Regions from separate parts of the Streptomyces sp. NPDC054834 genome, predicted to be linked through region 2. Evidence: predicted binding sites of a transcription regulator. Region 2 holds the regulator's gene; the other holds the start of a gene.

Region 1 (15,401 bases), on a different contig from region 2:
GCTGCCGGAGCCGGAGGCGATGCCCGCGCGCGCGGAGGCGACCATGTTGGCCTCCTTCAGTACGCCCGAGAGATACGGCCACACCTCGAAGCGCCGCATGCGCAGCGGTACGACGCCGTTGTCCAGCCGGGACAGGTCCAGCAGCGTCTCCACCAGCCGCCCGAGCCGCTCGGTCTGCTTCAGGGCCGTCCGCATGGTCTCCGGGTCGGCCTCCGCGATGCCGTCGACGACGTTCTCCAGCACCGCCCGCAGGCCCGCGATGGGCGTGCGCAGCTCGTGCGAGACGTTCGCCACCAGCTCCTTGCGCTGGAGGTCCTGTGCCTCCAGCTCGTCGGCCATGACGTTGATCGTCTGGGCCAGGTCGCCCAGCTCGTCCCGGCGGCTCTCGCTCACCCGGCGCGTGTAGTCGCCGTGCGAGATGGACCGGGCCACCGTGTTCATCTCGTCCAGCGGCGAGGTGAGCGAATGCGCCACGAACTGCGTTATCAACAGGGTGGCGATCATCGAGAAGACCGTGATGAAGCGAAGCTCCGTCTTGGTGTGCACCGCGATCACCGACAGTCCGGTGGTGATCAGCACCGACGTGACGACGAGCGCGCCCAGCTTGGTCTTGATCGAGAACGGGCGTACGCCGCCCCAGGGATCCCCGGGGCCTCTCCGTGCGGCCGGCCCGTCGCTCATGGCGTCGGGGTCTCCAGGGCGTAGCCCACGCCGTGCACGGTACGGATCCGCTCGGCCCCGATCTTCCGGCGCAGCGCCTTGATGTGGCTGTCGACGGTCCGTGTGCCGGAGGCGTCCGCCCAGTCCCAGACCTCGGCCAGCAGCTGCTCCCTGGAGAGCACCGCGCGCGGGGTGTTCGCCAGGCAGACCAGCAGGTCGAACTCGGTCGGCGTCAGGTGGACGTCCTCGGAGCGCACCCGCACGCGCCGCTGCGCGTGGTCGATCTCCAGCTCGCCCAGGCGCAGGATGCCCGAGCGCGGGGTGGACGCGGCGATCGCCGCCCGCTCCACCCGGCGCAGCAGCACGTGCACCCGTGCGGCCAGCTCCCGCATCGAGAACGGCTTGGTCATGTAGTCGTCGGCGCCGACGCCCAGCCCGACCAGCATGTCGGTCTCGTCGTCGCGCGCGGTCAGCATCAGCACCGGCACCGGACGGGCGGCCTGCACACGGCGGCAGACCTCCAGACCGTCGAAGCCGGGCAGCATGATGTCGAGGATCAGCAGATCGGGCTGCCAGGCCTCGGCGGTGTCGACGGCGGCCGGCCCGTCTCCGGCGGTTTGCACCAGGAATCCCTCGGCGCGCAGCCGGGCCGCGATGGCGTCGACGATCGTGGGGTCGTCCTCGACGACCAGAACCCGGCGCTGTGCGCCCTGGGTGGCCGCCGCCGCGCCGTTGTGGGAGGTGTGTGTCTGCTCCATCGCCCGCCCCTGAGTGTGCTTTCCGGAACCAGTGGGGTGATTCCTCGGTCTGCGCATGGTTGCGATTGACGCTTGAATGATCCGCGTCAGGGAAGCACATTACGGGGATGGGCGTCGCATTTGCTATCCAGGGCGTATGGCGAGGTGCACGGCGTCCGGAACGCCCCGGGCAACGGGGATCTCTTCGGTACGCACCTGCCGGAACCCGGCATTCCGCAAGGTACCTTCAAATTCCGGTGAGGGTCGCGCCGACCACACCGCGAGCACCCCGCCGGGTCTCAAGGCCCTTGCACAGCCCGCCAGTCCGACTGACGAGTAGAGCCCCTCGTTGTCCTCCGTGACAGTCCAGCCGGGGCCGTTGTCGATGTCCAGGCACAGGGCGTCGTACGTGGCGGATGTCTCATCGAGGTGCGCCAGCAGCTCGCCTTCCACGATCCGGGTGCGCGGGTCGGCGAGGGCGGTGGAGGAGAGCGCGGACAGGGGGCCGCCGAGATGCCAGTCGACGACGGCCCGCTCGCGTTCCACCACCGTGATCCGGCCCCAGCGCGGATCGGCCGCCGCGTGTGCGAGCGAGAAGCCGACGCCCAGCCCGCCGATCAGCAGGTCCGGCTCCGGCCGGCCGTCCAGCGCGCGGTACGCGGCGTCCACGAGCAGCCGCTCCGAACGGCCGTCGGAGGTGTCCATCAGGAAGCAGCCGTTGGCGATGATCTGGAGCAACTCGCCGTGCCGGCGCAGGACCACCTCGCCGTACGGGCCCTCGCGACGGTCCAGGACCACGGGAATGTCGTAGGTGGCTGCCATGGCGCCATCCTGCCCCAACGGGGCTTGGCGGGCAGGCGAATTACGGGTGACCTGCGGGGCGCCGGCCGAGGGCGGCCCGTCCGTGCGGACGCAGGAGGAGGATGAAAGGTTCCTGTGAATCCGGTCTCGCGTGGTGTCGGTCATAGACAGCGGCGGGTGGGACGCGAAGGGTGGGGCGGAACGGAAGGGAGCGCCCCACCTTGGAACCGACCGCGAGTGCCGCGTCGCCGGCCTCGTTCCCGCCCCTCTCCGAGGACGGCCGCCCGTCCGCCGAACTGGCCGAACTGCTGGACGGCGTGCCGCGCCAACGCGGCCCGGCGACGGCGAGTGGTCCCGCGGCGGTCGCGGTCGCGCGCCCGGTCCCCGCCCCGGCCCCCGCCTTCCGCCCCTGGCGGCTGCTCCCCAGCCCCACCGGAACGCCGCTCACCGTCGGCTACGCGGCCGTGCTCGCCCTGACCTCGCTGTTCACCGAGTACGCCGACCCGTCCCTCGTCCACGCCCTCCACGAGGCCTCCAGCACGGACGTCGCGCATCTGCTGCGCTCGCCCGTACTGGTGCTGCTCGCGAGCGCGCTGTGGATCGCCGGCGGGCTCCTGTCGACGTACGCGCTCGCCTTCGTGCTCGTGCTGACCGCGCTGGAGCGGCGGATAGGGGGACTGCGCGCGGCCGGGATCTTCCTGCTCGGGCACGTACTGGCCACCCTCGCCACCGAAGTGCCCGTCGGCCTCGCGGTCCTCGCCGGGCACCTGCCGCACAGCTCCCTGCACCGGCTGGACTACGGGATCAGCTTCGGCGTGGCGGCCGGCGTCGGCTCCCTGGCCGGCCTGCTCACCCCATGGCTGCGCTGGCCGCTGCTCGCCCTGGCCGGCGGAATCATCGGCCAGGACCTGATCGCCTTCACCGACCCGATGACCAACTGGGGCCATCTGATCTCCCTGGCCATAGGCCTCACCACCTGGCCACTGGTCAGACGCTGGCAGCGGTCCCGCACCGCCTGACTCCGCCACCTCCCCGCCGCGAGCCGACGTGTGGCCGGGCCGTGCTGAGCGCCCCAGCGTGTTCTCCAGCCGGCCGAGCGCGCGCAGCTTGTCGTGGGAGTCCCGCACGGCGTCGTCCACGGACAGCAGGGTGCGCAGCGCGCGTCCCTCGGCGAAAGCGTGCCGTGCCACACGCAGGAACGGCGGCTTGTCCGCCTTGCCGTCGTCGCCGGCCTCGACGACGGACGGGCGGTCCCACCGCTCGGGCACGCGCGCGTGGGCGTACCTCCGCTCCGGGGTGTTGACTTCGTGCGCGCTGCGCGTGGCGACGTACGCGAACCGGGTGGGGTGCCGGTGAGGAGGCATCGATGAAGCCGAGGACGCCGGGTTGCGGTGCGTGGTGCCCGGCCGGCAGCGCTCGTAGCACCGCCCGGCGCACCGCCACCACCGTCCCCGGTCGCCACCACGGCGGCCCCCGCGATCACCGCTCGCCGCCCGGGCCCGCCGCCGCGCCCCGCACTGGCAGTTTCAGCGAGTTTCCTGTGAACTCCGTTGCGCTGGTGTAGCGATGACCCTGCGAAGGCATGGCGGAAGCGCACGGGGGAGGCCCGGATGACCGGGCGGGTGGTGAGCGGGGTCTCGGACGAGCAGTGGACGCTTCCGACGCCGTGTGCGGACTGGGACGCGCGCGGCCTGCTCAACCACACCGTGGGCGGTATGCGCATCTTCGCCGCCCAGCTGGACGGCAGGGAACCCGAAGCCGACCACGAGTCCGACTGGCTGGCGGACGACCCGAAGGCCGCGTACGCCTCGGCGGCCGAGCTGGACCGCGTGGCCTGGACCCGGCCCGGCGCCCTCGACACACCCTCCGGCTCTCGATAGCGTGCCCGGGCCGCTCGCGGCGCGGATCCACCTCACCGAGGTCTGCGTGCACGGCGCCGACCTGGCCATCGCGACGGGCCGGCGGGCGCTGCTCGACGAGGAGCTGTGCGAGGGGCTGCTCGGCACGCTGCGGCAGATGGACTTCGACGCCTTCCGGGTGCCCGGAGTCTTCGCCAAGGAGACCCCGGCACCCCCGAACACCCCCGCACACACCCGCCTGCTGGCCTTCCTGGGCCGCACGGTCTTCTGCCCCGCCAGCCCGCCGGCCCAGGCAGCCCCCTAGGCCTGCCCCTCCGGCGACCAGACGTACGGCGTGGTCGTCGTCACCGCGTAAAAGCCCAGGCGTTGCAGGATCGGGGCGCTGGCGGCGGAGGCGTCGACGTGGAGGTATCTGACGCCGCGGGCGGCGGCGAGGTCGGCGCGGGTGGCAATCATGGCGCGGTAGATGCCCTTGCCGCGCCACTCGGCGAGCGTGGAGCCGCCCAGCAGGCCGGCGAACTCGGTACCGGGGCGGAAGAGCAGCCAGGCCGCGCAGACGAGCTCGCCGTCGGCCTCGGCGACGTGCACGGAGATGTCGTCCGGGCCGACCGTGAGCCGCCCGATCAGGTGCTCGGCGAGCCAGCTCATGTCCTGGCCCCAGACAGCCGTCTGAAGGGCGGCGATCCGGTGCATGTCCGCGTCGGCGGTGACCCGGCGCAGCGTGACGCCGTCGGGCAGTACGGGCTGCCGCACGGCCAGCTCCGCCACGGGCGCCACCAGCACCGTCTCCTGCTCCTCGGGCTCGAACCCCGCCGCGCGCAGCCGGTCGGTCAGGTCGGCCGGGGTGTCGTGGCCGCGGATCTTCCACTCCACCGCCTCGCCGCGCGCCGCGAAGAAGTCCCGCTGCCGGGCGATCAGCTCGTCCAGCTCCCGCCCGCGCAGGCCCAGGTCGGGCGGCGCGCTGAGGAAGCCGCGGAAATCCCCGACGACCCGCAGCAGCCTGCCTTCGTACTCGTGCGTGATCCCGGGCGGCGGGGCGGGCGGAGTGGCGCGTATCTGGGTGTCGTAGGCGGCGAGCAGGGCCGCGGGGTCGGTCTTCATCGGGGGCACGGTACGGGGAATGCGGGGGCGGGCGGCAACTGCTTTCAGAGGTGGCTGAAGTGGCTCGCCAGACGTGGCCGAAGCGGCCCGCGCCGCGGTGGGCCGGGAGGTCTTCCGATGATCGCTCACAGCGAACACCCCTTGGGGAACAATCGAAGACTCACAAGCATTGAGTCGGCATAGCTCAATTTGACTGCCTAAGGGGAGATCATGACTGCTGAGTCCACGGCGTCCACTCCACTCACCCTGCCCGTTCTGCCGCTCGACGACGAGGTCGTGCTGCCCGGAATGGTGGTCCCGCTGGACCTGAGCGACTCCGAGGTGCGCGCCGCGGTGGAGGCCGCACAGGCCGCCGCCCGGTCGGCGCCGGGGAAGCCCAAGGTGCTGCTGGTGCCGCGCATCGAGGGGACGTACGCCAAGACCGGTGTGCTGGGCACGGTCGAGCAGGTCGGCCGGCTCGCCGACGGCGACCCGGGCGCCCTGATCCGCGGCCGCGGCCGGGTGAGGATCGGCGCCGGGACCACCGGGCCGGGCGCGGCCCTGTGGGTCGAGGGCACGAGGATCGACGAGAGCGTGCCGGACCCGCTGCCGGGTCAGGTCGCCGAACTCGTCAAGGAGTACAAGGCTCTCGCCAGCAGCTGGCTGAAGAAGCGAGGCGCCTGGCAGGTCGTGGACCGCGTCCAGGCCATCGACGACGTCTCCGCCCTCGCCGACAACTCCGGTTACTCGCCGTTCCTGACCACCGAACAGAAGGTCGAGCTGCTGGAGACCGCCGACCCGGTCGCCCGCCTCAAGCTCGCCACCCAGCAACTGCGCGACCACCTCGCCGAGCAGGACGTGGCCGAGACCATCGCCAAGGACGTCCAGGAGGGCGTCGACAAGCAGCAGCGCGAGTTCCTGCTGCGCCGCCAGCTGGAGGCCGTACGCAAGGAGCTGCGCGACCTCAACGGCGAACAGGACGGCGAGGAGTCCGACGACTACCGCGCCCGCGTCGAGGCCGCCGACCTGCCCGAGAAGGTCCGCGAGGCGGCCCTGAAGGAGGTCGACAAGCTCGAGCGGGCCAGCGACCAGTCGCCCGAGGGCAGCTGGATCCGCACCTGGCTCGACACGATCCTCGAACTGCCGTGGAACGAGCGGACCGAGGACGCGTACGACATCCAGGGAGCCAAGGCCGTCCTGGACGCCGAGCACGCGGGACTGGAGGACGTCAAGGAGCGGATCACCGAGTACCTGGCGGTGCGCAAGCGGCGCGCCGACCGCGGCCTCGGTGTGATCGGCGGCCGGCGCGGCGGTGCCGTACTGGCCCTGGTGGGCCCGCCCGGCGTCGGCAAGACCAGCCTCGGTGAGTCCGTGGCGCACGCCATGGGCCGCAAGTTCGTCCGCGTCGCCCTCGGCGGTGTCCGGGACGAGGCCGAGATCCGCGGCCACCGGCGTACGTACGTCGGTGCGCTGCCCGGCCGGATCGTCCGCGCGATCAAGGAGGCCGGTTCGATGAACCCGGTCGTCCTGCTCGACGAGATCGACAAGGTGGGCTCGGACTTCCGCGGCGACCCCGCGGCCGCCCTCCTCGAAGTCCTCGACCCGGCCCAGAACCACACCTTCCGGGACCACTACCTGGAGGTCGAGCTGGACCTGTCGGACGTGGTCTTCCTCGCCACCGCCAACGTCCTGGAGGCCATCCCCGAGGCCCTGCTCGACCGCATGGAGCTGGTCCGCCTGGACGGCTACACCGAGGACGAGAAGGTCGTCATCGCCCGCGACCACCTGCTCCCGCGCCAGCTGGACCGGGCGGGCCTGGGCAAGGACGAGGTCACCCTCGACGAGAGCGCGCTGCGCAAGCTCGCCGGCGAGTACACGCGCGAGGCGGGCGTGCGCAACCTGGAGCGGACGGTCGCCCGGCTGCTGCGCAAGGTCGCGGCCCAGCACGAACTGGGCGAGCGGGAGCTCCCGTTCACCGTCACCGACGGCGACCTGCGCGGCCTGATCGGCCGGCCGCACCACGTGCCCGAGTCCGCCCAGGACCCGGCCGAGCGCCGCACGGCGGTCCCGGGCGTGGCGACCGGCCTGGCGGTGACCGGCGCGGGCGGCGACGTCCTGTACGTCGAGGCGTCCCTCGCGGACCCCGAGACGGGCGCGGCGGGGCTGACCCTCACCGGTCAGCTGGGCGACGTGATGAAGGAGTCGGCGCAGATCGCGCTGAGCTTCCTGCGCAGCCACGGCGCCGAGCTGGAGCTGCCCGTCGCCGATCTGAAGGACCGGGGCGTGCACATCCACTTCCCGGCGGGCGCGGTCCCGAAGGACGGCCCGAGCGCCGGCATCACGATGACCACGGCGCTCGCGTCGCTCCTGTCCGGCCGGCTGGTCCGCACGGACGTGGCGATGACCGGCGAGGTCTCCCTGACCGGCCGGGTCCTGCCCATCGGCGGCGTGAAGCAGAAGCTGCTCGCCGCCCACCGCGCCGGGGTGACCACCGTCGTCATCCCCAAGCGCAACGAACCCGACCTGGACGACGTCCCGGCCGAGGTGCTGGACAAGCTCGACGTCCACGCCGTGACCGACGTCCGCCAGGTCCTGGAGCTGGCGCTCGCGCCCGCCACGAGCGAGGCGACGCCGGAGGTTCCGGTCGCGGCGTGACGGACGTGACCGGACAGGCAAGGCCCGGGTCCCCTGAGGGAGGCCCGGGCCTTCGCCGTGCGTCAGCCGTTCGCGAGGGCGACCACCCGGTCCAGCGCCCCGTTGAACTTGTCGTGGTCCCCGACCGTCGGCCCGGACGAGGTGTACTGCCACATCGTGTAGAAGGACCACCCCGACGGCAGCGTTCCCGCGTCCGACGCGTACCGCGCGATCCACAGCGGGTTGTCCGACGCGAAGCCGCCGTAGTCGCCCGTGCACTGGGTCCACCAGCTGGTGGCCGTGTAGATGACCGCGTCCCGTCCCGTACGCGCCTTGTACGTGTCCAGGAAGTCGGCGATCCAGCTGACCATCGCGCTGGTGGACTTGCCGTAGCAGGCGGCGCCGTAGGGGTTCCACTCGATGTCGAGGGTGCCGGGCAGGGTCTTGCCGTCCTTGGACCAGCCGCCGCCGTGATCGACGAAGTAGCCGGCCTGGGTCGCGCCGCTCGTGGTGTCCGGGGTGGCGAAGTGGTACGCGGCCCGGATCATGCCGACGTTGTAGGAGCCGTTGTACTGCTGGGCGAAGTACGGGTTCGTGTAGTACGTGCCTTCCGTCGCCTTCGTGTACGCCCACCTGACCCCGCTGCTCCACAGGGTCGACCAGGCGACGTTGCCCTGGTGGGCGGAGACGTCGACGCCCTCGGTCTGGGTGACGGCGGTGGGGGCGGGGCTGCCGTCCTGGCCGTCGTGGGCCAGGACGCCCATGCCCATGTGGGCGGAGCCGCGGGTGGGGATGCTCGCGGCGTGCGCGGGCGACAGGGGCAGGGTGAGGGAGAGGGCCGCGAGCAGGGCGGCGGCGAGCACTGTCAGCGGGCGTGGGAGGGAACCGGATCTGAGCACGGGCATGACGTGCCTCCGAGACGAGGAGGGCGAGGAGGGGGGAGGTGTGGGGAGTGGGGGGCCCACGGTGACCCACGCTGAAGCACTGGCGTGGGCATGCCATTGATTGCCTGCCAATGAAGCTACGCACGTAGAGGACGGCGTGGAAGGGGGTCCGGATGCCGCCGTTGGTCTACTCCTGCGAAATACTTACGTAGCTGCGGCGATGACGAGATTTGGCAGAAACTTTCAGGACCGGGAAACCGAGCAGGAGTGCTGACGTGCACGAGGACGCGAACGGTGGCGGACAACCCGCCGCCGGCGAGGTGATGCCGAGCGGTGCGGACCAGGAGTTCCTGGCGCTGGAGCGCGAGTTGACGGTGCTCCTGCGGCGAGCCCGCGCCAACCAGGGCGAGATGGCCCGGGAGGTCCACCCGGACCTGGAGTCGGCCGCGTACGGCCTGCTCGTCCGCCTCGACGAGCACGGCCGCCAGCGCGCCACGGCACTCGCCGCCTACATCGGCGTCGGCAAGGCCACCATGTCCCGCCAGCTGCGCGCCCTGGAGGAGCTCGGCCTCGTCGCCCGCGAGCCGGATCCGGCGGACGGGCGGGCCTGGCTGGTGGCCCTCACCGACGAGGGCCGCGGCCGGGTCGGCAAGGTCCGTGTGGCCCGCCGCGCGCGCTACGTCAGCCAGCTCGCCCACTGGGACCGGCGTGAGGTGGCGGAGCTGGCGCGGCTGCTGCACGAGCTGAACGGGGTCATGGAGAAGTAGCCGGGCGGGAAGCGGCCGAGCGGCAGGCGCGGCTCCTCAGAGCTCCACGTACGCCACCGTCGCGTCGTCGTGCGTCTTGCTGCGCCCGAGGAACGCCCGCTCGGCCCGGTCCGCCGCCTCCAGACCTCGTACGCGGTCGATCAGGGACCGGACGCCCTCCTTGCGGACGACGTCGAACAGGGCCGTCCAGTCGCCCTCGCCGAACTTCTCCACCCAGCGGGTCGCGCCGTCCGTCAGCGCGGCCAGGGCGCGGACCTCGTGGCGGGGGAGGGTGCCGGTGACCGCGCGGGCGGCGACGTCCGGGTCCGCGGCGGCCGTGAAGAAGCCGCCCTCCTTGTTGCGGGCGCGGGCGTCGCAGACGGCGTCGCTGACCAGCCAGGCGCGGGGGAGGCGGTCGAGGCGGTCGTCCAGGACAGGGGTGACGGTGCCCTCCGGGGACCGCAGGAGGAGTGCGGAGTCGGAGAGGACCAGGTGGTCGACGGCGTCCGGGGCCCAGCGGGCCAGGACCACCGTCGCCTGGGGGGTGCGCGGGTGAGAAAGGTCACAGGTGGCCGCGTGCGCCTCGGCCGTTCGGCGGATCGCCCGGGCGAGTATCTCCGTAAGCGTCACATCCGTGAGCGAAACGGCCAGTTCGGTCAGCGCGCCGCCCAGCCGGGCGGTGAACCAGGCGACGGAATGCAGACACCCCGTCCCGCCCTTCGGCGGGGTGACGCCGTCCAGGACGACCACGCAACCGCCCTGTCCGGAGGCCGGTAGCCCGACCGCGGCGAAGTCCTCGTTGGGGCGGGTGGCGTCACCGGGTTCCGAAACGAGTTCAGTACGCATTCGGCCAGTCTGCACGATCCCTTCACAAGGTCCGCCAAAGGCTGGCAACGGCCACGGAATTCCCGCCACCGCGCAGGTCAGGCGCCTGTTTTGAGGTGGAATGGCGCCCTCCGGGAAGGCGTGGTGGCGAATACTGTCAAAGCCTGCCGCCCGCGTCCAACCGGCCCACCGCGCAAGGCCCCTGTACGTGTCACAGGAACTTGCCCGCCAACTCGCCTCCGATGTTCACTCCTTTGGGTGGCGAGCCAGGGGATGCGCGACCACTGACCACCGGCACTGGGAGGGTCGGGGGACGGACCGCACCGGGTGTGGGCACGACTTGGCACCGATGTGACGGGGCGCCACCCGGGCCTAGGGGTAGACGAGTTCAGGAATGCGAGCACCGGTGCAGAAAAAGCGGCCTCGGCGCACAGGCAAGCAGACGGCCTCCGAAGAGGGCGCCGAGCGCACCCCCGTCGGCACCGGCCGCCCGACCCACGTACGCAATCGGCTGATAGTCGCCGTCGCCGTGGTGGCCGCGGCGATAGCCGGGGCGGGAGCGCCGTCGCTGCTCACCGCCTCCGGGCAGCTGAGCGACTCCCAGGACCTGGTGACCCTCGCCCAGCGCACCCAGGACGCCCTCGCCCTCGCCCACTCGCTCGCCGACGAGCGCGACGAGGTCACCTCCTACATCGCGGCCGGCCGCCCCAAGTCCAAGGCGCCCTCGGAGCAGCGCAGCGCCCGTGTCGACCGGCAGGTCGAGGACCTGCGCGCCGAAAGCGACACACCCGGCTCCCTGCGCACCGACCTCGACGGCATCGCCGCCGTACGCCGCGCCGCGCTCACCGGCAAGAGCACGGCCCTCGAAGCGCACCAGGCCTACTCCGCCGCCATCACCGAACTTCACGGGCTCGCCGATCAGCTGGCCGAGCAGATGCCCCCGCGGGCCGGTTCCGGCGCGTACTCGCTCGCCGAGCTGGACTCCGCCGTCGAGCAGTCCGCCGCCGCCCGCGGCCTGCTCCTGGCGGCCCTGAACGTGCCGAGCACCGAGCAGACGGTCATCAACCCCGCCACCGGCCTGCCGACCACGACCACCACCACCTCGGCGGCCGACAGGAAGCAGCGCGACGCCCTCACCGCCGCCGCCCAGCAGGCCAGGCTGCGCTCGGACGCGGCCCTCGCCGACTTCCGTGAGACCGCGCCCAAGGCGTCCGTCTCCTCCTACGACTCGACGGTCACCGGCCCCGAGGTCAACTCCGCCGAGAAGTACCTCGCCTCCCTCACCGACCAGCCGACGCTGAGCGGCAGCGACCTCGGTACCAGCACCAAGAAGCTCGACGCGGCCCTGTCCGCCCGCGTCGACCTGATGCGGGGCGCGGAGTCGTCCCTCTACGACCACCGCACCAAGGACCTCGCCAAGCTGCGCGACGACGACGTCACCGCGCTGGAGATCCGGATCGCCGTCCTCGGCGCCCTGCTGCTGGCCGCCGTCGGCATCGCCACCGCCATGGCCCGCACCCTCACCCGCCCGCTGTCGGTCCTGCGCCGGGGCTCGGCCCGGCTGGCCGAGGCCACGGACCCGACGACGGTGGAGCCGGTCAAGTTCACCGGGCGCAACGACGAGTTCGCCCAGGTGGTCCGCTCCGTCAACGCCCTGCACGCGCACGCCGCCGCCCTCCACGAGCGCATCACCACCCTGGAGACCGACCGCAAGCACCTGGTCGGCCAGCGCCAGAAGATGGCCGACGCGCGCGAGGAACTGCGCGCCGAACTCGCCGGCTCCGCCGCCCAGCTGGAGCGGCTGCGCACCAGCATCGGCGGCACCTTCGTCAACCTCGCCCTGCGCACGCTCGGCCTCGTCGAACGCCAGCTCGCGGTCATCGAGGGCCTGGAGGAACGCGAGCACGACCCCGAGCGTCTGTCCACCCTCTTCAAGCTGGACCACTTCGCCACGGTGATGCGCCGCCACAGCGAGAACCTCCTGGTCCTCGCCGGCACCGAGCACGTCCAGCAGCACCCGGGCCCGGTCCCGCTGGTCGACGTCGTCCGGGCGGCGGTCAGCGAGATCGAGCGCTACGAACGGGTCCGCATCGCCGTCCTGCCCCCGCACGCGCACGTGGCGGGCTTCGCGGCCGACGACCTCTCCCACCTGCTGGCCGAGCTGATGGAGAACGCCACCTCGTTCTCCCCGCCGGACATGCCCGTCGAGGTCTCCGGCTGGCTGCTGGAGAGCGGCGAGGTCATGCTCTCCGTGCAGGACGAGGGCATCGGCATGGCCACCGCGCGCCTGGAGCGCCTCAACTCCCGCCTCGCCGCGTTCGACCCCGAGTCGCCCTACGACCAGGAGGGCGAGGAGGGCCTCGGCCTCGGCCTGTACGTCGTGGCCCGCCTCGCCCACCGTCACGGCGCACGCGTCCAGCTCCGCGAGCAGAAGCAGGGTGGCGTGGCGGCGGTCGTGGTCCTGCCCGCGTCCCTGCTGGCCGAGCCCCCGGCGGCGGCCGTACCCGCCTCCGCCACCATGGCGGGCGGCCCCCACACCTTCTCCCTGCCGGGCGCGGACGCCGAGGTCAACTCCAACGTCCTGCCCGGCCGCTCCACGGACGGGGACCCGCTGGTCACCCTGGCGGAGCGGGCGGTACGGAACGCACCGGACCCGGAGAAGCCCGTGCACGAGGCCGCGGAGCGCCGGCCGGGAGAGATCCCGGAGACCCCCGCGGAAACCACGATGGAACTCCTGCTCCCGGACCTGGACCCCCCCCCCGCCCCCGAGTCGGCCGTCGAACCTGAGGCCGACGCCGCCGCCGAGCCCCCACAGGGCCCACCCACCCCCACCCCCATCCCCGCCCCCGCCCACGAACCCGCAGTCGCCGACGGCGCGGAACCCCCACAAGGGCCACCGGCACCCGCCCACGAATCCCCCACAGGTGGTGCGGGTGGGAACACACCCGCCGAAGGCGAAGCCGAGGCGGGGCCGGCGCAAGAACACACCCGCACCGACGACGAAGAGCGACTCACCGCCAAGGGCCTGCCCAAGCGCACCCCCAAGATCACCGCACCCGCACAGGCCCCACGCCAGCGCAGCGGATCCGTGGACGCCGACGCCCTGCGCCGCAGGCTCGGCGGCTTCCGCCAGGGGGCGCAGGCCGGCTACCGCCGCGCGGAGGCGGAAATCACCACAACCGAAGAAGCCACGGGGGGCACAGTCGAGGAGGCAAGCAGTTGACCGCGCCCAGTACCTTCGGACTGAGCAGGGAGGCCCGCAACCTGCACTGGCTGCTGACCAACCTGGTCGAGGAAGTCCCCGGCATCCAGTCCGTCGCCGTGGTCTCCTCGGACGGCCTCCTGCTCCTCTCCTCGGACCCCAGCCTCCCCCACGCTCGAACCCACTCGCGCGGGGGGATCCCCGTGGCGGAATCCCGCCAGGCCCGCCCGGTGAAGGGCCCCCGCGGCTCCTCCGCCGACCTCGCCACCATCGTCTCCGGCATCGGCAGCCTCACCGTCGGCGCCGCGAAGCTGATGAAGTTCGGCGGGGTCAAGCACACGATGGTCGCGATGGACGAGGGCAGCCTGTTCGTGATGTCGATCAGCGACGGCTCGCTGCTCGGCGTGCACGGCTCCGCGGAGTGCGACATGAGCGTGGTGGCGTACCACATGGCGCTCTTCGTCGGCCGCGCCGGCCACGTCCTGACGCCCGAACTGCGCAGCGAACTCCGCAAATCCATGGAGTCCGACTCGACGGGGAGCGTTCGATGAGCAGCAGCACGCCGAACACGCTCCCGGTACGCGGCGGCGACCGCAGGACCGCCCGCGTCCGCCCCTACTCGCTCACCGGCGGCCGTACCCGGTTCGGCCATGTCCTGCTCGTGGAGACGTTCGTGGCCAGCACGGCGGCGATCGAGGCTCCCGAGCAGCGCAAGGAGCTGACGAGTGCGCCGCTCTCGGCGGTCATGCCGGAGATGCGGGCCATCGTCGAGCTGTGCCGCCGTATGCGCACGGTGGCCGAGATCGCCGCGCTGCTGAAGATGCCGCTCGGCGTGGTCCGCGTACTCCTGAGCGACCTCGCGGACCAGGGAAAGATCCGTGTGTACGGAACCGGAACCAACCACGGCGTCGGCCGGCCGGACCGCGCACTGCTGGAAAGGGTGCTGAATGGACTCCGCCGTCTCTGACGCCGTCGCCCCCTTCGGGGGCGCCCCCCTCGTCGAGCCCGACGAGGACCTGAAGTCCTGGCAGACGGACCACACCCGGGCTCCCATCGCGACGAAGATCGTCGTGGCGGGCGGCTTCGGCGTCGGCAAGACCACGCTGGTCACGTCCGTCTCGGAGATCACGCCCCTCCAGACCGAGGCGCTGATGACCGAGGCGAGCGAGGAGACCGACGACCTCACCGCCACGCCGGGCAAGCTGACCACCACCGTGGCCATGGACTTCGGCCGCATCACGCTCGACGACGACCTGGTGCTCTACCTGTTCGGCACGCCGGGCCAGCAGCGGTTCTGGTTCATGTGGGACGACCTGGTGCGCGGCGCGATCGGTGCCGTGGTGTTGGCCGACACCCGCCGGCTGAAGGACTGCTTCCCGGCGCTGGACTACTTCGAGAGCTGTGGCCTGCCGTACGTGGTCGCGGTCAACCACTTCGACGGCAGCGAGCTGTTCCAGCCGGAGGACGTGCGGGAGGCACTGACGATCCCCGCGCACATACCTGTCATGATCATGGATGCGCGCCGCCGGATATCGGTGATCGAGACCCTTCTGTCCCTCGTCGGGCACGCGCTCGACGAAACCCCCGAGTAGCCCCAACGAGCAGTCCCCGAGCAGTCGCGAATGAGGAGCACCACCCGCATGCGGAAGATACTCGTCGTGGGGGCCGGCCAGTCCGGCCTCCAGCTTGCCCTCGGCCTCCAGTCGCACGGGTACGAGGTCACCCTGATGTCCAACCGGACCGCGGACGAGATCCGCGCCGGCCGGGTCATGTCCACCCAGTGCATGTTCGACACGGCACTCCAGCACGAGCGTGACCTTCAGCTGAACTTCTGGGAGTCCCAGGCCCCGAAGATCGAAGGACTCGGCGTCTCGGTGGCCGCCCCCGGCTCGCACGACCCGGGCCCGACGCAGCGCGCGATCGACTGGGTGGGCAAGCTCGACGGGTACGCCCAGTCGGTGGACCAGCGGGTG
Region 2 (15,401 bases):
CGTGCCGGGCGGCCCGTTCGAAGTCGTCGACGAGGACGGCGGCGGAGGCGAGGACGGTGAGGACGATGAGGTTGGCGAGCAGCAGCAGCCAGCGGGCCCGGCGGGTCAGATCGCGGCGGAACAGGCCGAGGACCAGGGCGCCGCCGGCCACCACGTTGACCGTGCCGGTGAGCAGCGTGCCGGTCAACTGACCCAGCCGGGGCAGCAGGAGGAAGGGGAAGGCCAGGCCCCCGACCAGGGCTCCGACGTAGTCCGCCGCGAACAGGTCGGCCACCGCGCCGCCCGCGTCCTCGCGGCGGATGCGCTGGATCAGCTCCATCAGCAGCGGGACCTCGGCGCCGATCAGCAGGCCGATGGTGAGGGAGAAGGCGACCAGGAGGCAGCGCGGGCCGTCGGCCCACATGCCGCCCCAGTCGCCGGTCCAGGCGAAGACCGCGTACAGCGCCATCGCGCTGCATCCGCCGACCAGCGCGAGGGTCGCCTCCACGGCGCCGAAGCCGGCGGCGGCCAGCGGGCGCAGCCGCTTCGCGGCGAGGGAGCCGATGCCCATCGCGAAGACCATCACGGACAGCACCACGGAGGCCTGGGTGACCGAGTCGCCCATCAAGTACGAGGCGAGTGCGACCAGTTCGAGCTCGTACACGAGTCCGCAGGCCGCACAGACGAAGACGCCCGCGAGGACCAGGAAGCGTCCGGTCCCCGGCCGGACGGGCAGCCGCGCGGGGGCGCCCCAGGACGGCGGTGTGCCGGGCGGGGCGGGCGCGTGCGGTTCGATCACGCTGCGACGTTACGTCACGGGTGCGGTGCTCTTCGTCACCCACACGTGTGGAACTCCGCGACGCGCGGGCGCTTTTGGTTTATCCGATGGTTTATCTGACCGGCATATGACTCGCCCGCACCCCCACCCTCGTCCGCGTCGCCACCAGCTGGCCGTCCTGCGGGTAGGCGTGCCAGGTGCGCCAGTGCACTTGGCCCTCGTGGTGCTGGGCCAGCAGCGCGGTGAAGGCGTGCGGGCTGCCGGGGAAGACGCCGGCCAGGCCGTGGGGGTGGTCGGAGACCAGGGCCAGCAACTCCTGTGCGCGGCCCGCGAAGGAGCCGGGTGACAGGACCTCCACCCGTGCCGCGAACTCGTACTCCCAGTCGCCGACCCGCTTGGCGACGCCGAGCGGGAGCGGGGTGCTGGATCCCGGGAGGCACGCCACCGTCTCCGAGCAGTTGCCCCGCTCCTCCTCCAGCAGCACCTGGTGGGACGCGCCGAGGAGTCTCAACTGCAATTTTGATCCGGTCAGTTCGAGATCGAGCGTGGCCAGGGCGGGGAGCGGTTCGCGTCCCAGGGCCCAGGCGAGGTCGGCGGCGCGCGTATCGGTGTAGGCGGTGTTCAGGGTCGTGAGCATGGATCGGCTCCGCTAGCACGCAAAGAAAAGGAGGGAAAGGAGGGAAAGAAGGGAAAGGGGCCGGGAGATCGGCCAGGTCAGCGCTGTCGGCCCAGCCGGCCCAGGGCGGTTTAGAGGGAATCATGAACGGTGGCGCCGCCAAAGCGTTTTTACCCAACTTCGTGGGGTTTCCATCCCCTAGAGGGCTCAACAGCTCAACTGTTCAACCATGGCGCGCGTATGACGGAGCGCCCGCCGGATGCCTTCTTCCGACGGGCGCTCGGTGTGCGGCCCCGACGAACAGGGCCTGGGGAGGAGCTCAGCTGCCCCGTGTCAGCTGCCTCCGCCGCATCCGCCCCCGCCGCCGCAGGACGAGCCGCCCCCACAGGACGACCCGCCGCACGACGAGTGACCCCCGCACGAGTGACCCCCGTGGCCCCCATGACTGCCGTGACCCCCATGACCGCTGTGTCCGCCCGAGGACGACCCGCACGACGAGACCGCGCCCGAGCTCCCGGCCACCCACCAGCTGCTGGACGATCCGCTCCCGAGCCCTTTGCGGTAGGACCGCCCCTTGCGCACGCCGCTCAGCATGGCCCCGATGAACAGGACCGCGATCACTGCCAGGATGATGCCGATGACCATGGCGTCACCCTCCTTCCGTTCCCCCGTGAGTGTGGTGAACGGGGGATGCCCTGCCGTCCGACGGGCCAAAGCAGAGTTGAGGAAGTTCTGAGGGTCACGACGCAAAAACGTCCCCCTGACCTGCACCGGAGACCAGTTCAGGAGCCGTCGGAGTGATTACGAGCGTGTTCCGGCCGAACTTTCCAGATGATCAGATGCGTGCCGTTCAAGCTCGCAATGGGATGCAGGAGTCATCCGAAGCGCTTGAAACAAGGAGCACACATGAGTCCTGAGCACAGGACAGCGTCCGGACCACCGGCCCGAGGCAGACGCAAGAGGATCGGCGGCCTCGCCTCCGTCGCGCTGCTGGTGACGCTCGGCCTGGTCACCCCCGCGGCGGCCATCGCACACACCGTGACCACCCACGGGGGCGTCACGACCACCGATGGCCTCACCTGCGAGAAAGAGGGCAAGGGCAAGGACGAGTGCAAGACGAAGCCGACGCCGACGCGGAAGCCGACGCCGACGCCGACGCGGAAGCCGACGCCGACGCCGACGCCGCCCACGGGCTGCAACGACATCGACTCAGCAGTCCAAGGGAACACCAAGTACGTCTCGGTCGTGTGTAACGGGCAGGTGCGCGTCCTGTCCGTCAACGAGGCCGGTATGAACCCGCCCAGCCCTGTTCCGGGACCGGGCAATGTCTTCTGGCAGCGGGTGGGAGGCCCGACCAACGTATTCGACGCCACACTGTCGGTGTTCGACGCCCGCCTCCTGGTCACCGAGCTGACTTCGACAGGAGAGGTGTGGCAGGGCGTTTGCACCTCAACGCTGCCGCTCACGGTGCCGTGCGCCTTCAGGCAGATGCCCACGCCGCCGAATACGTGACGAGCCTGCTCGCAGGGACCGGCTAGGCGGCACCGTACCTCTGGCGTGCCCGTTCGAGAGGCATGCCAGGGGAGGGCAGCAAGTTGAGGAAGTCCATGGCCTGGGCGCAGGATGACCGCCATGACCTCCAGTGCGCGCCCCCTCCTCAACCGCCGGCTCGCCGAGTTCGGGACGACGATCTTCGCCGAGATGTCGGCCCTCGCCGTGCGGACCGGCTCGATCAACCTGGGCCAGGGTTTCCCGGACACGGACGGCCCCGAGGAGGTACGGGAGGCGGCGGTGCGCGCCCTGCGCGACGGGCGCGGCAACCAGTACCCGCCGGGGCCGGGCGTCCCCGAGCTGCGTACGGCGATCGCCGCGCACCAGGAGCGCCGCTACGGACTGTCCTTCGACCCCGACACCGAGGTCCTGGTCACGGCCGGTGCCACGGAGGCCATCGCCGCGTCACTGCTGGCGCTGCTCGAGCCGGGCGACGAGGTGATCGCCTTCGAGCCGTACTACGACTCGTACGCGGCGAGCATCGCGATGGCGGGCGGCAGGCGCGTCCCGGTGACCCTGCGGCCGCACTCGGAGGGGGCCGCGAGCTTCCGGCTCGACCTCGACGAGCTGCGCGCGGCCGTCACCGACCGCACCCGGCTGCTGCTGATCAACACCCCGCACAACCCGACGGGGACGGTGCTCACCCGCGAGGAGCTCACCGCGATCGCCGAGCTGGCGGTGGAGCGCGATCTGCTGGTGGTCACGGACGAGGTGTACGAGCACCTGGTGTTCGACGAGGCCGAGCATCTGCCGCTGGCCGCGTTCCCGGGCATGCGCGAGCGCACGGTGACGATCGGGTCGGCCGGAAAGACCTTCTCCTTCACGGGGTGGAAGGTCGGCTGGGTGACGGCGGCGCCCGGGCTGGTGGCCGCGGTGCGCTCGGCCAAGCAGTTCCTGACGTACGTGGCGTCCGGCCCCTTCCAGTACGCGGTGGCCGAGGCGCTCGCCCTGCCGGACTCGTACTTCGACGGCTTCCGGGCGGACATGCTGGCCAAGCGCGATCTGCTGTCGGCGGGGCTGGCGGACGCCGGCTTCCGGGTGTTCCGGCCCGCCGGCACGTACTTCGTCACCACCGACATCCGCCCGCTCGGCGAGAAGGACGGCCTCTCCTTCTGCCGCGCCCTGCCGGAGCGGGCGGGTGTCGTCGCCGTCCCCAACGCGGTCTTCTACGACGACCGCGAGGCCGGGGCCCCCTTCGTACGCTTCGCCTTCTGCAAGCGGCGGGAGGTGCTGGAGGAGGCGGTGGAGCGCCTGGGGGGCCTGTGATCCGGCCCTGGACTACTCCTCGTCGTCTCCGTCGTCCTCGGGCTTGTCCGCTTCGTTGACCTCCTGCTCGAGGCCGAGCTGCTCGACCAGCCACTTGTCGAACTCGATCGCGGCCCGCACCCAGCTGACCGTGGAGGAGACGAAGTGGTTGAGGTCGACGCCGGAGCCGATCAGCATCTGCGCCTCACCGATGAGGCGGACGGTGCCGTCGTCGTGGGTGTGGCTGTACACCTTGGGCCACAGGGTCCGCCGGTTCCAGTCGTCGATGGACTCCAGCAGCAGTGGCTTCTCGTCGATCTTGTGGGGGCGGTCGTAGAAGGTCCGCACCGAGAAGACGGCCTGCTCGGCCTCTCCGCGGAACATGAAGTACGTACGGAACTGCTCCCACGGCGCCGCGAGGTCTCCCTCGTCGTCGACGACGTACTTGAGCTCCATCTGGTCGAGGAGCTGCTTCACGAGGTCCTGATCCGGGACGACGGGGCCCGCCGGTCCTTGGGGCTGCGGGTCGGGCTGGCCCCCGAAGTTCGGAATCGAGGACGGGTCGATGGTCACCGTGTTTTTCCCTTCGTACGGATCCCGCCATCCTCCCTCATCCGGGGAGGGGGGTGGCAAGCCCCGACGGGGCCTGTCAGCCGTCGGCTGACATGATCCGGCCTCTCCCAGGTAACCAGTGCACGGAGCGGGAAACGGCGCGCGCATGGACCATGACTTCGCCATGCGCATGCGGAGACGGGTGCGGTGGCTGCTGTGGGCCCTGTGGTGGGCCTGCCTGGGGTTCGCGGTGTGGTTCTTCTGGATGGTGTACGTCGTCTACACCACTGACACCTGACCCGGCCGCCGGAGCACGGCGGCCGGGCGGGTGCCGGGGGGCCGGGGGTGGTTACAGCGTCTTGCCGGTGGCCGGGCCCACGATCAGGCCGTCTCCGAACCTGTCCACGCGGACCGTGTCGCCGTCCTTGATCTCGCCGGAGAGGATCTCCTTGGCGAGGCGGTCGCCGATGGCGGTCTGGACGAGGCGGCGCAGCGGACGGGCGCCGTACGCCGGGTCGTTGCCCTCGTCGGCGAGCCAGGCCAGGGCCTCGTCGGTGATCTCGAGGATGAGCCGCCGCTCGGCGAGCCGCTTGGCGAGCCGGTCGATCTGGAGGCGCGCGATGCGGGCCAGCTCCTCCTTGCTGAGCGCGGAGAAGACCACCAGGTCGTCCAGCCGGTTGAGGAACTCCGGCTTGAAAGAGGTCCGTACCGCCTCCAGCACCTGCTCCTTCTTCTCCACCTCGCCGAGCACCGGGTCGACCAGGTACTGGCTGCCCAGGTTGGAGGTGAGGACCAGGATGGTGTTGCGGAAGTCGACCGTACGGCCCTGACCGTCCGTCAGGCGGCCGTCGTCCAGCACCTGAAGGAGGATGTCGAAGACCTCGGGGTGGGCCTTCTCGACCTCGTCGAGCAGGATCACGCTGTACGGGCGGCGGCGCACCGCCTCCGTCAGCTGGCCGCCCTCCTCGTAGCCGACGTAGCCGGGCGGCGCGCCGACCAGCCGGGCCACGCTGTGCTTCTCGCTGTACTCGGACATGTCGATGCGGACCATGGCCCGCTCGTCGTCGAAGAGGAACTCGGCGAGCGCCTTGGCCAGTTCGGTCTTGCCGACGCCGGTCGGGCCGAGGAAGAGGAAGGATCCGGTGGGCCGGTCGGGGTCGGCGATCCCGGCGCGGCTGCGGCGTACGGCGTCGGAGACGGCCCGGACCGCCTCGCTCTGGCCGATGAGCCGCTTGCCGATCTCGTCCTCCATGCGCAGCAGCTTCTGCGTCTCGCCCTCCAGCAGGCGGCCGGCGGGGATGCCGGTCCAGGAGGCGACGACGTCGGCGATGTCGTCGGAGCCGACCTCGTCCTTGACCATCGTGTCCTGGGCGACCTCCTCCTCGGCCTCGGAGGCGGCCTCCAACTCCTTCTCCAGGCCCGGGATCTCGCCGTACAGCAGTTTGGAGGCGCTGTCGAAGTCGCCGTCGCGCTGGGCGCGTTCGGCCTGCCCGCGCAGGTCGTCGAGGCGTTCCTTCAGCTCACCGACCCGGTTGAGGGACTGCTTCTCCTTCTCCCAGCGGGCGGTGAGGCCCCGCAGCTCCTCCTCCTTGTCGGCGAGGTCGCGGCGCAGCTTCTCCAGGCGTTCCCGGGAGGCCGGGTCGGTCTCCTTGTCGAGGGCCAGCTCCTCCATCTTCAACCGGTCGACAGCACGCTGGAGTTCGTCGATCTCGACGGGCGAGGAGTCGATCTCCATGCGCAGCCGCGAGGCGGCCTCGTCGACGAGGTCGATGGCCTTGTCGGGCAGGAAGCGGGAGGTGATGTACCGGTCGGACAGGGTGGCCGCCGCGACCAGCGCGCTGTCCGCGATCTGCACCTTGTGGTGGGCCTCGTACCGGCCCTTGAGGCCGCGCAGGATCGCGATGGTGTCCTCGACGGTCGGCTCGGCGACCATCACCTGCTGGAAGCGCCGCTCCAGCGCCGGGTCCTTCTCGATCCGCTCCCGGTACTCGTCCAGGGTGGTCGCGCCGACCATGCGCAGCTCACCGCGGGCGAGCATCGGCTTGAGCATGTTGCCGGCGTCCATGGCGGAGTCACCGCCGGCGCCCGCGCCCACGACGGTGTGCAGCTCGTCGATGAAGGTGATGATCTGCCCGTCGGAGTCCTTGATCTCGGCCAGGACGGTCTTCAGCCGCTCCTCGAACTCACCGCGGTACTTGGCGCCCGCGACCATCGCGCCCAGGTCGAGCGCGACCAGCCGCTTGTCCTTGAGGGACTCGGGCACGTCGCCCTTCACGATCCGCTGGGCGAGGCCCTCGACGACGGCGGTCTTGCCGACGCCGGGCTCGCCGATGAGCACGGGGTTGTTCTTGGTGCGGCGGGACAGCACCTGCACGACCCGGCGGATCTCCTGGTCCCGCCCGATGACCGGGTCGAGCTTGCCGTCGCGCGCGGCGGCGGTGAAGTCGGTCCCGAACTTCTCCAGGGCCTTGTACTGGCCCTCTGGGTCCGCGGTGGTCACGCGGCGCCCTCCCCTCGCCTTCTGGAAGGCCTCCTGGAGCTTCTTCGCGGTCGCGCCCTGCCGCTGAAGCACCTCGCCGGCCGCGCCGCCCTTCGCGGCGATGCCGATGAGCAGGTGCTCGGTGGAAAGGTACTCGTCGTCGAGGTCCTTGGCACGCTCGCTCGCGTCCGCGATGACGGCGAGCAGCTCGCGGTTGGGCTGCGGGGGCGCGACGGTGGACCCGGTCACGCTGGGCAGCCCGGCGAGGACGCGCTCGGTGCCGGAGCGCACGGCCGCCTGGTCGGCGTCGACGGCGGCGAGCAGGTCGGTGATGTTCTCGTTCTCCTGCCCCTGGAGCAGAGCCAGCAGCAGATGGGCGGGCGTGAGGTCCGGGTGCCCCTCGGTCACGGCTCGGTTGCCGGCCGCGTTGATCGCTTCCCGGCTCCTGTTGGTCAGCTCGGCGTCCACGTGTCCGTTCTCCTCCTCGGCGTCGGCTCGTCGGCCGCGTCTCCCACTGCTGACTTAACCAACGTACACAAAGTTGAGTCTATTTCACTCAAGGTTTCTCGCGTTTTCGCTCAAGGTGGAGCCGGGAGCCGTTCCGGGCTAGCTTCCGGTCCCATGAGTACGTACTCCGTGGATCCGGGTGCCCCGGACGAGCCGTATCTCCGCTTCTGGCGTGAGCGGCATCTGTGCACGCTGACCACCCTGCGCCCGGACGGCAGCCCGCACGTCGTGCCCGTCGGTGTGACATACGAGCCCGGGGCGCGACTGGCTCGGGTGATCACGAACAAGGCGAGCGCGAAGGCGGCGCACGTCCTGGCCGCCGGGCCGGAGGGCGCCCGGGTCGCCGTGTGCCAGGTGGACGGGCGGCGGTGGGCGACACTGGAGGGACGCGCGTACGTCCGCGGCGAACCGGAGCGGGTCGCGGAGGCGGAGCGGCGCTATGCCGAGCGCTATGAGCGGACCCCGTCCCCCAACCCGTCACGGGTGGTGATCGAGATCCGGGTGGAGCGGGCCCTCGGGCGTGGTTGAGCGTGTTTCGGCCACCATGACGTCCTGGCCGAATCTGCCCATACGGAGAAATGTCCCCACGAACTACAGCGGCGTCACCGTGTTCAGGTCACGGTGACGCCGCTGCGGGGGGAAGCACCTGAGCGATCTTTTACGACGGGGGAATCGCGTCAGGCACTGCGGGGGGTGGCCGAGATGGTCCTCACATCCGAGACCTCCGGGTCTGCCAGCCGGTGGTCTCGTCGGTCCAGGTTCACAAAGATCATTCCGTATCGGATGGCACATCGCACGGGCTGTGGCGCCCCTCGAGGCTTCCGCAGGCACCGGTACGCCCGCACGTCCTCGTCCTCGTCCCGCGTGACGACGACCGGCTCTCCGAAGACGGTCACCATCAGCGAGTCGCCGCTGTGGGGGATGGCGGTGACCAGGTCGATGAAGTGCCAGCCGGAGCGATAGGCGGTGGCCATCTCGCGGCGGAAGGAACGGTCGTCGGGCGGAGTCGTCACGTCAGCTCCCGGCTCCGCCTGCCGCCGCGCCGGTGTTCACAGCCACCGAGGGCCACTCGGTTATGGCCTGAACCTGCGTCTTCCCCGCCGAGGGCCACTCAGTGATCGCCTGAGCGCCACCCTTCGCGGAGACACCGCTCAACACCCCCAGGGCCACCAGGGCGGAAAAGCCGGCGACAAGCACCGAGCGAAGCAGTCTGTTACGCATAGTCGGCTTCATCCTCACTTGAAGGTCCCCTTTTCCCCCGTCAGGTACGACGATGGCTCATTCGGGCACGTGGTGGCCACAGAATCAGTGCATCATGTTCCTGCATGTTCAGGACCCTGGGGGGTGGAGATTTAGTGGCGAATCGGCCAAAAGCGGCACATCCCCATGCGATGACCCAGCTGTGCGAAGAAGGCAGCCGCCTCTATACCACCGCTCTCAGTGCGGGACGCATCGCCCGATCGGACACGGATGCCGTGCCCTGCCTGATCGAACTCGCCCTGCTCCACCCGGATCCCGACGATCCGGACTGGTTGCGCCCGGTGCCCCCGGCGGTCGCCCTCGCCCAGCGGCTCAACCCCATCGAGCGGGAGATAGCCGAGCACAGGCGCCTGTCCGTCCAACTCGCCGAGGCCTTCGAGCCGTTCATGGCCCTCAGCACGGTGGCGACGACGACCAGCGACTCCATCACGGTGCTGGAAGGCAGCGACCGGATCAACGCGGCGCTCAACCTCGCCACCTCCCAGTGCCAGACCGAACTCGTCACGGTACAGCCGTCCGACCGCATCTCGGAGACCAGTCTGCTCCAGGGTCTGGAGCGGGACCGACCCCTGATCGAACGTGGTGTGAAGATCCGGAGCCTGTATCAGCACACGGCCCGCTACAACCCGGAGAAGCTGGCCTACGCGGCCCAGCTCTCGGACGGCAAGGTCGAGTACCGCACCATCGACGAACTGGTCGAGCGCCTGATCATCTCCGACGGCACCGTCGCCTTCATACCGGTCCGCGACGACCACAAGGTCGCCCTGGAACTGCGCCATCCCGGCCTGGTCCGCTACCTCATGAAGGTCTTCGAGTACCTGTGGGACCGGGCCGTCCCGATGAGCGCCGGCGGCCCGTACGAGGTCGACTCCGAGGGCATCACCGAGATCCAGCACTCCATCGCCAAACTCCTGGTGGAGGGTCATGTCGACGAGGCCATCGCGCGCCGCCTGGGCATGAACGTACGCACCTGCCGCGCCCACATCGCCAAGCTGGCCCAGGCCCTGGGCAGCGGCAGCCGCGCCCAACTCGGCTACCTCATCGCCCAGTCCGGCATCCTGAACAAGAACCACGCACTACCGGGCCCGGCCGGCCGCCGGTGAGACACCGAGCCGCCGGCCGGCTCGGCCGGCTCAGCGCACGGTCGGGGATTCCTGGCCGGGGAGTCTGAGCACGGTCGGTGCCGCCGTGCGTGGTGGGCCGTCCAGGCCCACCTGGGCGATGCGCACGCCCAGTTGGGTGCGGCTGGCCGCCCCCAGGGTCTCCGACAGCCGGGCGATGTGGGCCCGGCAGGTACGGACGCTGATGCCGAGCCGCTCGGCGATCACCGCGTCCTGGTGGCCCTCCGCGAGCAGCGCCGCGATGGACTGTTCGCGGTGGGAGATGCCCTCGATGCCGGTGTCGGGCAGCGGCGCGGTCAGCGGGATCGCCAACCGCCACAACCTTTCGAAAACCGTCACCAGATATTCGACCAGCGCGGGGTGGCGCAGCTCCAGCGCCATGGTGCGGTCGGCGTTGGCGGGGATGAAGGCCACCGTGCGGTCGAAGAGGATCAGCCGGTCGATGACCTCGTCCAGGGTGCGGGCCTCGACCGCGTCACCCATCAGCTCCAGGTAGTTCAGCAGCCCCTGCCCGTGCCGGGCCACGTGCGTGTACAGGTCGCGCATGCGCACACCCCGGCCGCGCAGCGCCAGCGCCCGGTGCAGGCCCTCGGTGAGCTCCGCCTCCCGCCGGATGCCGCCGGGCTGCACGGTCAGCACCTCGGTGGTGCACGCCTCGGTCGCCTCGTCCATCGCGGCCTGGATCCGTGACAGCCCGTCCAGGACACGGATGGCGGTGCCCTCCGCCGAGGCCGCCGCGGAGTCCTGCACCTGCCGTCCCAGGCCCGTGTAGCGCTCGAAGGCGGCCACCGCCGAGCCCACCCGCCGCTGGCTCTCCCTGACCTCGTCGTACACCCCGCGCAGCAGCCGGGTCATGACCTCCTGCGGAGAGGTCGGCACCAGCCAGTCCATGTCGTCGGGGTCAGGGTGCAGCAGCGCCAGGTCCAGCAGGCAGGGCACCGCCTCGGCGTCCGTGCGCGCCACCCGGCCGCGCCGTACGGCCCGGGAATACACGCGATCCCCGGCCTCGCACAGTCGGTCGGCACCGTGGGGATGCTCCTCCGCCCCGTGCCCGGCCATCGCCCATTCCACCCCCGGTTTGCTGCCACATCCGCAGCGCAACTATGCGCGGCCCCGACCGGGTCCGCAACACGGCTCTCCGAGCCACGGCCGTCGTAAACCACCGGAATGACCCGCTATCCTCCGGCCTCCGCCCATCGCATCGCGACAAGCTGATGGTGGTGGCTCGAACACCACGGCCGCGCCCCGGGCCGGCGCACCCTCGGACCGAACGCGGCAAGGCGCCCACCCTCGCGGGTGAACGCCTTGCACCGCGTCACATTGACCGGGGGGATGGGCTACTTCAGACCGATGGACGCGCAGGCCGCCTTGTACTTGGCCGTGCAGATCTCGTCCACCTTGTAGATGCCGTCCGCGATGACGGTGCTCTTGATGCTCTTCCGCGTCAGGGCGTTCACCGTGACCAGCTGGGCGGGGATGTCCTTGTCGGTGGGGCTGTCGACCTTGTCGCGGGTGAGGGCGTCGAACTGGATGTCGTGGCCCTGGACCCTGGCGACGGCCATCTCGGCGGCGGCCTCGGCCTCGTCCGGGTACGGCTTGTAGACGCTCATGTACTGCTCGCCGGAGACGACCCGCTGCACCGCCGCCAGCTCCGCGTCCTGGCCGGTGATGGGCGGCACGTTGGTGACGCCCGCGTTGTTGAAGGCCTTGACGATGCCGCCGGCCATGGCGTCGTTGGCGGAGTAGACGGCGGCGATGTTGTCCTTGCCGATCAAGCTGATCGCCTTGGTCATCTCGGACTGGGCGAGCTCCGGGTCCCACTTGTCGGTGTCGTAGCTCTTGGCGATGGTCACCTTGCCGTTGAGCTCGGAGAGCGCGCCCTGCTTGAACTGCTTGGCGTTCGGGTCGGTGGGCGAGCCGTTGATCATGACGACCTTGTCGGAGGTGTCGGCGTTCGAGCCCAGCGCCTCGAGCAGCGTACGGGCCTGCACCTCGCCGACGAGCTCGTTGTCGAAGGAGACGTACGCGTCGATCGGGCCCTCGGCCAGCCGGTCGTAGGCGATGACCGGGATGCCCGCGTCCTTGGCCTTCTTCACGGTGGACGCGATGGCGTGGGAGTCGACGGCGTCGAGGATGATGACGTCGACCTTGTCGTCGATCATCTTCTCCATCTGGGTGGCCTGGACCTTCGCGTCGGCACCGGCGTTCTGGTACTCGATCTTGCCCTGCTTCTTGGTGAGCTGGGCGACCTTGTCCTTGATGATGGGGTAGTCGAAGTCCGCGTACCGCGTGTTCGTCTTCTCCGGCATCAGCACGCCCACGGTGACGTCGTTGCCCTTCGTCGGGCTTGCGTCGCTCGAGTCCCCCGTCGCGTTCAGCACACCGCAGCCGGCAAGCGAGAGGGTCATCGTGGTGGCGGCCACGGACAGGGCGATACGACGCATGCGAGGGCTCACTTCAGGGGTTTCGGACGTGGCGGCTCCTATGCCACCCAGATGTCTGAAAAGACAACGCGGAGGCCACCACCGGCGTCAAGCGGAATCACTTAACGAGTGCGCAACACCACGCTCCGCTGCACCTGTGAAGGCTCAGCGGAACCACCTTCAAACGCCCTTTACGGACCCTTCACCCAACTGGAGTTCACGTGCGGGTAAAGATCAGTACAACCAACTCCATTCCTCCCGAGTCAGGATCGTCGACGAACCCGGACGCCCGCCGAGTCGTCGTACCGACCGAGCAGAGGAGCGAATGAAGTCGGCCAGACGCACGACATCGTGTATGCCGTGGACGCCCACCGGCGCACGGGAGGGCAGTTCCTCGCCGGAGTTCATGGTGGCCCGCTGACGGCCCGCTGACGGCCCGTCGACGGCCCGGCAGCGGCCGGACGGCCCCGTCGGCGGTCCGCACGGGAAAGGGCCCGGAGTCGCCTCCGGGCCCTCTGCCGCACACGGGCGGGTCAGTCGTTCTGCTGCTGCCGCTTCGGCCGCCACACCACCAGGGCGCTGGTCTGCTGGACCTCCTGGTACGGGACCAGGTCCCGCCGGTAGGAGGCGTGCACGGCGGCCTCGCGCTGGCGCATCGCGGCCGCGGCGCCGTCCAGGGCCGCTTCCATTTCCGCGACGCGGGACTGGAGGGCGGCGACCTGGTTCTCCAGTTCGATGATGCGCTTGATGCCGGCCAGGTTTATGCCCTCGTCCTGCGACAACTGCTGGACGGTGCGCAGCAGTTCGATGTCACGGGCCGAGTAGCGGCGGCCCCGGCCGGGAGTGCGGTCGGGCGAGACCAGGCCCAGGCGGTCGTACTGGCGCAGCGTCTGCGGGTGCAGGCCGGAAAGCTGGGCCGCCACCGAGATGACGTAGACCGGGGTTTCCTCGGTCAGTTCATACGGGTTCCGTCGACGGCCGTCCATCCCACTCAAGCTCCCTTCGCAGCCTCGAACAGCTCCGCCCGCGGGTCCTCGCCCGCGGTCGCCTCGCGATACGCCTCGAGCGCGTCACGAGCCTTCCCCGTCACGTCCTTGGGAACACTCACCTCGACGGTGACCAACAGGTCGCCGCGGGTGCCGTCCTTGCGGACCGCGCCCTTGCCCCGCGCCCGCATGGTGCGGCCGTTGGGCGTGCCCGGCGGCAGCTTCAGCGTGACGGCGGGGCCGCCGAGGGTCGGGACCCGGACCTCGCCGCCGAGGGCCGCCTCGGCGAACGTCACCGGGACGGTCACCGTGAGGTTGTCGCCTCTGCGGCCGAACACCGGGTGCTCGCCGACGTGCACGACCACGTACAGGTCACCCGCCGGTCCGCCCCGCTCGCCGGGCGCGCCCTTGCCGCGCAGCCGGATGCGCTGCCCGTCGGTCACGCCGGCCGGGATGCGGACCTGCATGGTGCGGGACGACTTGGCCCGGCCGCTGCCCTTGCACTCCAGACAGGGGTGCTCGGCCATCAGGCCGCGGCCCTTGCAGTCGGGGCAGGGGTCGGTGAGGGAGAACCCTCCCCCGGAGCCCCGGGCCACCTGGCCGGTGCCGACACAGGTCGGGCACACGCGTGGCGTGCCGTTCTTGTCGCCGGTGCCCGAACAGGCCTTGCACGGTGCCTGCGAGGACATCCTGAGCGGGACCGTGGCCCCCTCGATGGCCTCCGTGAAGCTCAGCGTGACCTCGGACTCGATGTCCTGGCCGCGCCGGGGCTGGGTGCGCGTGGTGCCCGCGCCGCCGCCCCGGTTGAACAGGCCCCCGAAGACGTCACCGATTCCGCCGCCGAAGCCGCCGCCCCCGCCCTGGGGGCCGCCTGCGCCGCCGGCGCCTCCGAAGAGGTCGCCCAGGTCGAAGTTGAACGATCCTCCGCCCGCGCCCGGCCCCGGACGGAAACCGCCGTTGCCGAAGAGGGCGCGCGCCTCGTCGTACTCCTTGCGCTTCTTCGGGTCACCGAGGACGTCGTTCGCCTCGGAGATCTCCTTGAAGCGCTCCTCGGCCTTGGCGTTGCCCTTGTTGGCGTCCGGGTGGAACTCGCGGGCGAGCTTCCGGTACGCCTTCTTGATCTCGGCCTCGGTGGCGTCCTTGGGGACGCCGAGGACCTTGTAGTAGTCCTTCTCGATGAAGTCCTTGGTGCTCATCCCCGACGCCCCTCCTTCCCTGCTTGGTTCGTGTCGACGTCAGCCCTCCTCCGGGCCACCGCTCTCCTTGTCGTCGGCGGAGCCGGCCGCGGTGCTCTCCTCGGCCCCCTCGGCCTTGACCGTCTGCGCACCGGGCTGCGGTTCGGCCACGGCCACCCGCGCGGGGCGGATGGTGCGCTCGCCGATGCGATACCCGGGCTGCAGAATCGCCACGCACGTCGTCTCGGTGACGTCCGGCGCGTAGCTGTGCATCAGGGCCTCGTGGATCGTCGGGTCGAAGGGCTCGCCCTCCTTGCCGAACTGCTGGAGGCCCATCTTGGCCGCGACGGTCTCCAGCGACTCGGCCACCGACTTGAAGCCGCCGACGAGTTCGCCGTGTTCCCGTGCGCGGCCGATGTCGTCCAGCACGGGCAGGAGCTCGGTCAGGAGGTTCGCGACGGCGATCTCCTTGACCGTGATCCGGTCGCGCTCCACGCGGCGGCGGTAGTTCTGGTACTCGGCCTGGAGTCGCTGGAGGTCCGCGGTGCGCTCACCGAGCGCGGTGCGCACCTGGTCCAGCTGGGCCACCAGGCCCGCTGTCTGGCTCGCGTCCCCGGCCGGGGCCGCCTGCTCCTCGGGGGAGGAGGCGGCCTTCGGCTCGGCGTCGTCAGGGGTGGCGCCGGAGGGGACGTCGGGCTTCTCGTCGAAGCCCGGGGTCTCCTCCGTCAC

What was found. Region 2 encodes HspR, which represses chaperone genes until heat shock. Its sites were predicted from a motif close to TTGAGNNNNNNNNNCTCAA; they were not measured.
Region 1: the regulator HspR is predicted to act here: its motif matches at 5,328-5,346, upstream of lon (endopeptidase La).

What each region holds. Positions count from the first base shown of each region.
Region 1 covers NZ_JBSGZV010000018.1:142,387-157,787, forward strand. Annotated here, with positions in the region: gene ACWGJM_RS24550 (HAMP domain-containing sensor histidine kinase) at 1-681, opposite strand, end outside; gene ACWGJM_RS24555 (response regulator transcription factor) at 678-1,418, opposite strand; gene ACWGJM_RS24560 (spermidine synthase) at 1,542-2,219, opposite strand; gene ACWGJM_RS24565 (rhomboid-like protein) at 2,420-3,217, shown strand; gene ACWGJM_RS24570 (maleylpyruvate isomerase N-terminal domain-containing protein) at 3,809-4,078, shown strand; gene ACWGJM_RS24575 (hypothetical protein) at 4,080-4,361, shown strand; gene ACWGJM_RS24580 (GNAT family N-acetyltransferase) at 4,358-5,158, opposite strand; gene lon (endopeptidase La) at 5,369-7,792, shown strand; gene ACWGJM_RS24590 (lysozyme) at 7,855-8,676, opposite strand; gene ACWGJM_RS24595 (MarR family winged helix-turn-helix transcriptional regulator) at 8,931-9,422, shown strand; gene ACWGJM_RS24600 (protein phosphatase 2C domain-containing protein) at 9,459-10,247, opposite strand; gene ACWGJM_RS24605 (nitrate- and nitrite sensing domain-containing protein) at 10,633-13,449, shown strand; gene ACWGJM_RS24610 (roadblock/LC7 domain-containing protein) at 13,446-13,979, shown strand; gene ACWGJM_RS24615 (DUF742 domain-containing protein) at 13,976-14,395, shown strand; gene ACWGJM_RS24620 (GTP-binding protein) at 14,376-15,020, shown strand; gene ACWGJM_RS24625 (styrene monooxygenase/indole monooxygenase family protein) at 15,069-15,401, shown strand, end outside.
Region 2 covers NZ_JBSGZV010000012.1:13,481-28,881, reverse strand. Annotated here, with positions in the region: gene ACWGJM_RS18195 (polyamine aminopropyltransferase) at 1-778, opposite strand, end outside; gene ACWGJM_RS18190 (DUF2617 family protein) at 870-1,394, opposite strand; gene ACWGJM_RS18185 (hypothetical protein) at 2,280-2,885, shown strand; gene ACWGJM_RS18180 (pyridoxal phosphate-dependent aminotransferase) at 2,997-4,190, shown strand; gene ACWGJM_RS18175 (YbjN domain-containing protein) at 4,203-4,742, opposite strand; gene ACWGJM_RS18170 (hypothetical protein) at 4,888-5,019, shown strand; gene clpB (ATP-dependent chaperone ClpB) at 5,071-7,668, opposite strand; gene ACWGJM_RS18160 (pyridoxamine 5'-phosphate oxidase family protein) at 7,822-8,235, shown strand; gene ACWGJM_RS18155 (hypothetical protein) at 8,385-8,720, opposite strand; gene ACWGJM_RS18150 (helix-turn-helix transcriptional regulator) at 9,099-10,070, shown strand; gene ACWGJM_RS18145 (LuxR C-terminal-related transcriptional regulator) at 10,101-11,147, opposite strand; gene ACWGJM_RS18140 (sugar ABC transporter substrate-binding protein) at 11,426-12,532, opposite strand; gene ACWGJM_RS18135 (heat shock protein transcriptional repressor HspR) at 13,045-13,497, opposite strand; gene dnaJ (molecular chaperone DnaJ) at 13,503-14,693, opposite strand; gene grpE (nucleotide exchange factor GrpE) at 14,733-15,401, opposite strand; gene dnaK (molecular chaperone DnaK) at 15,398-15,401, opposite strand, start outside.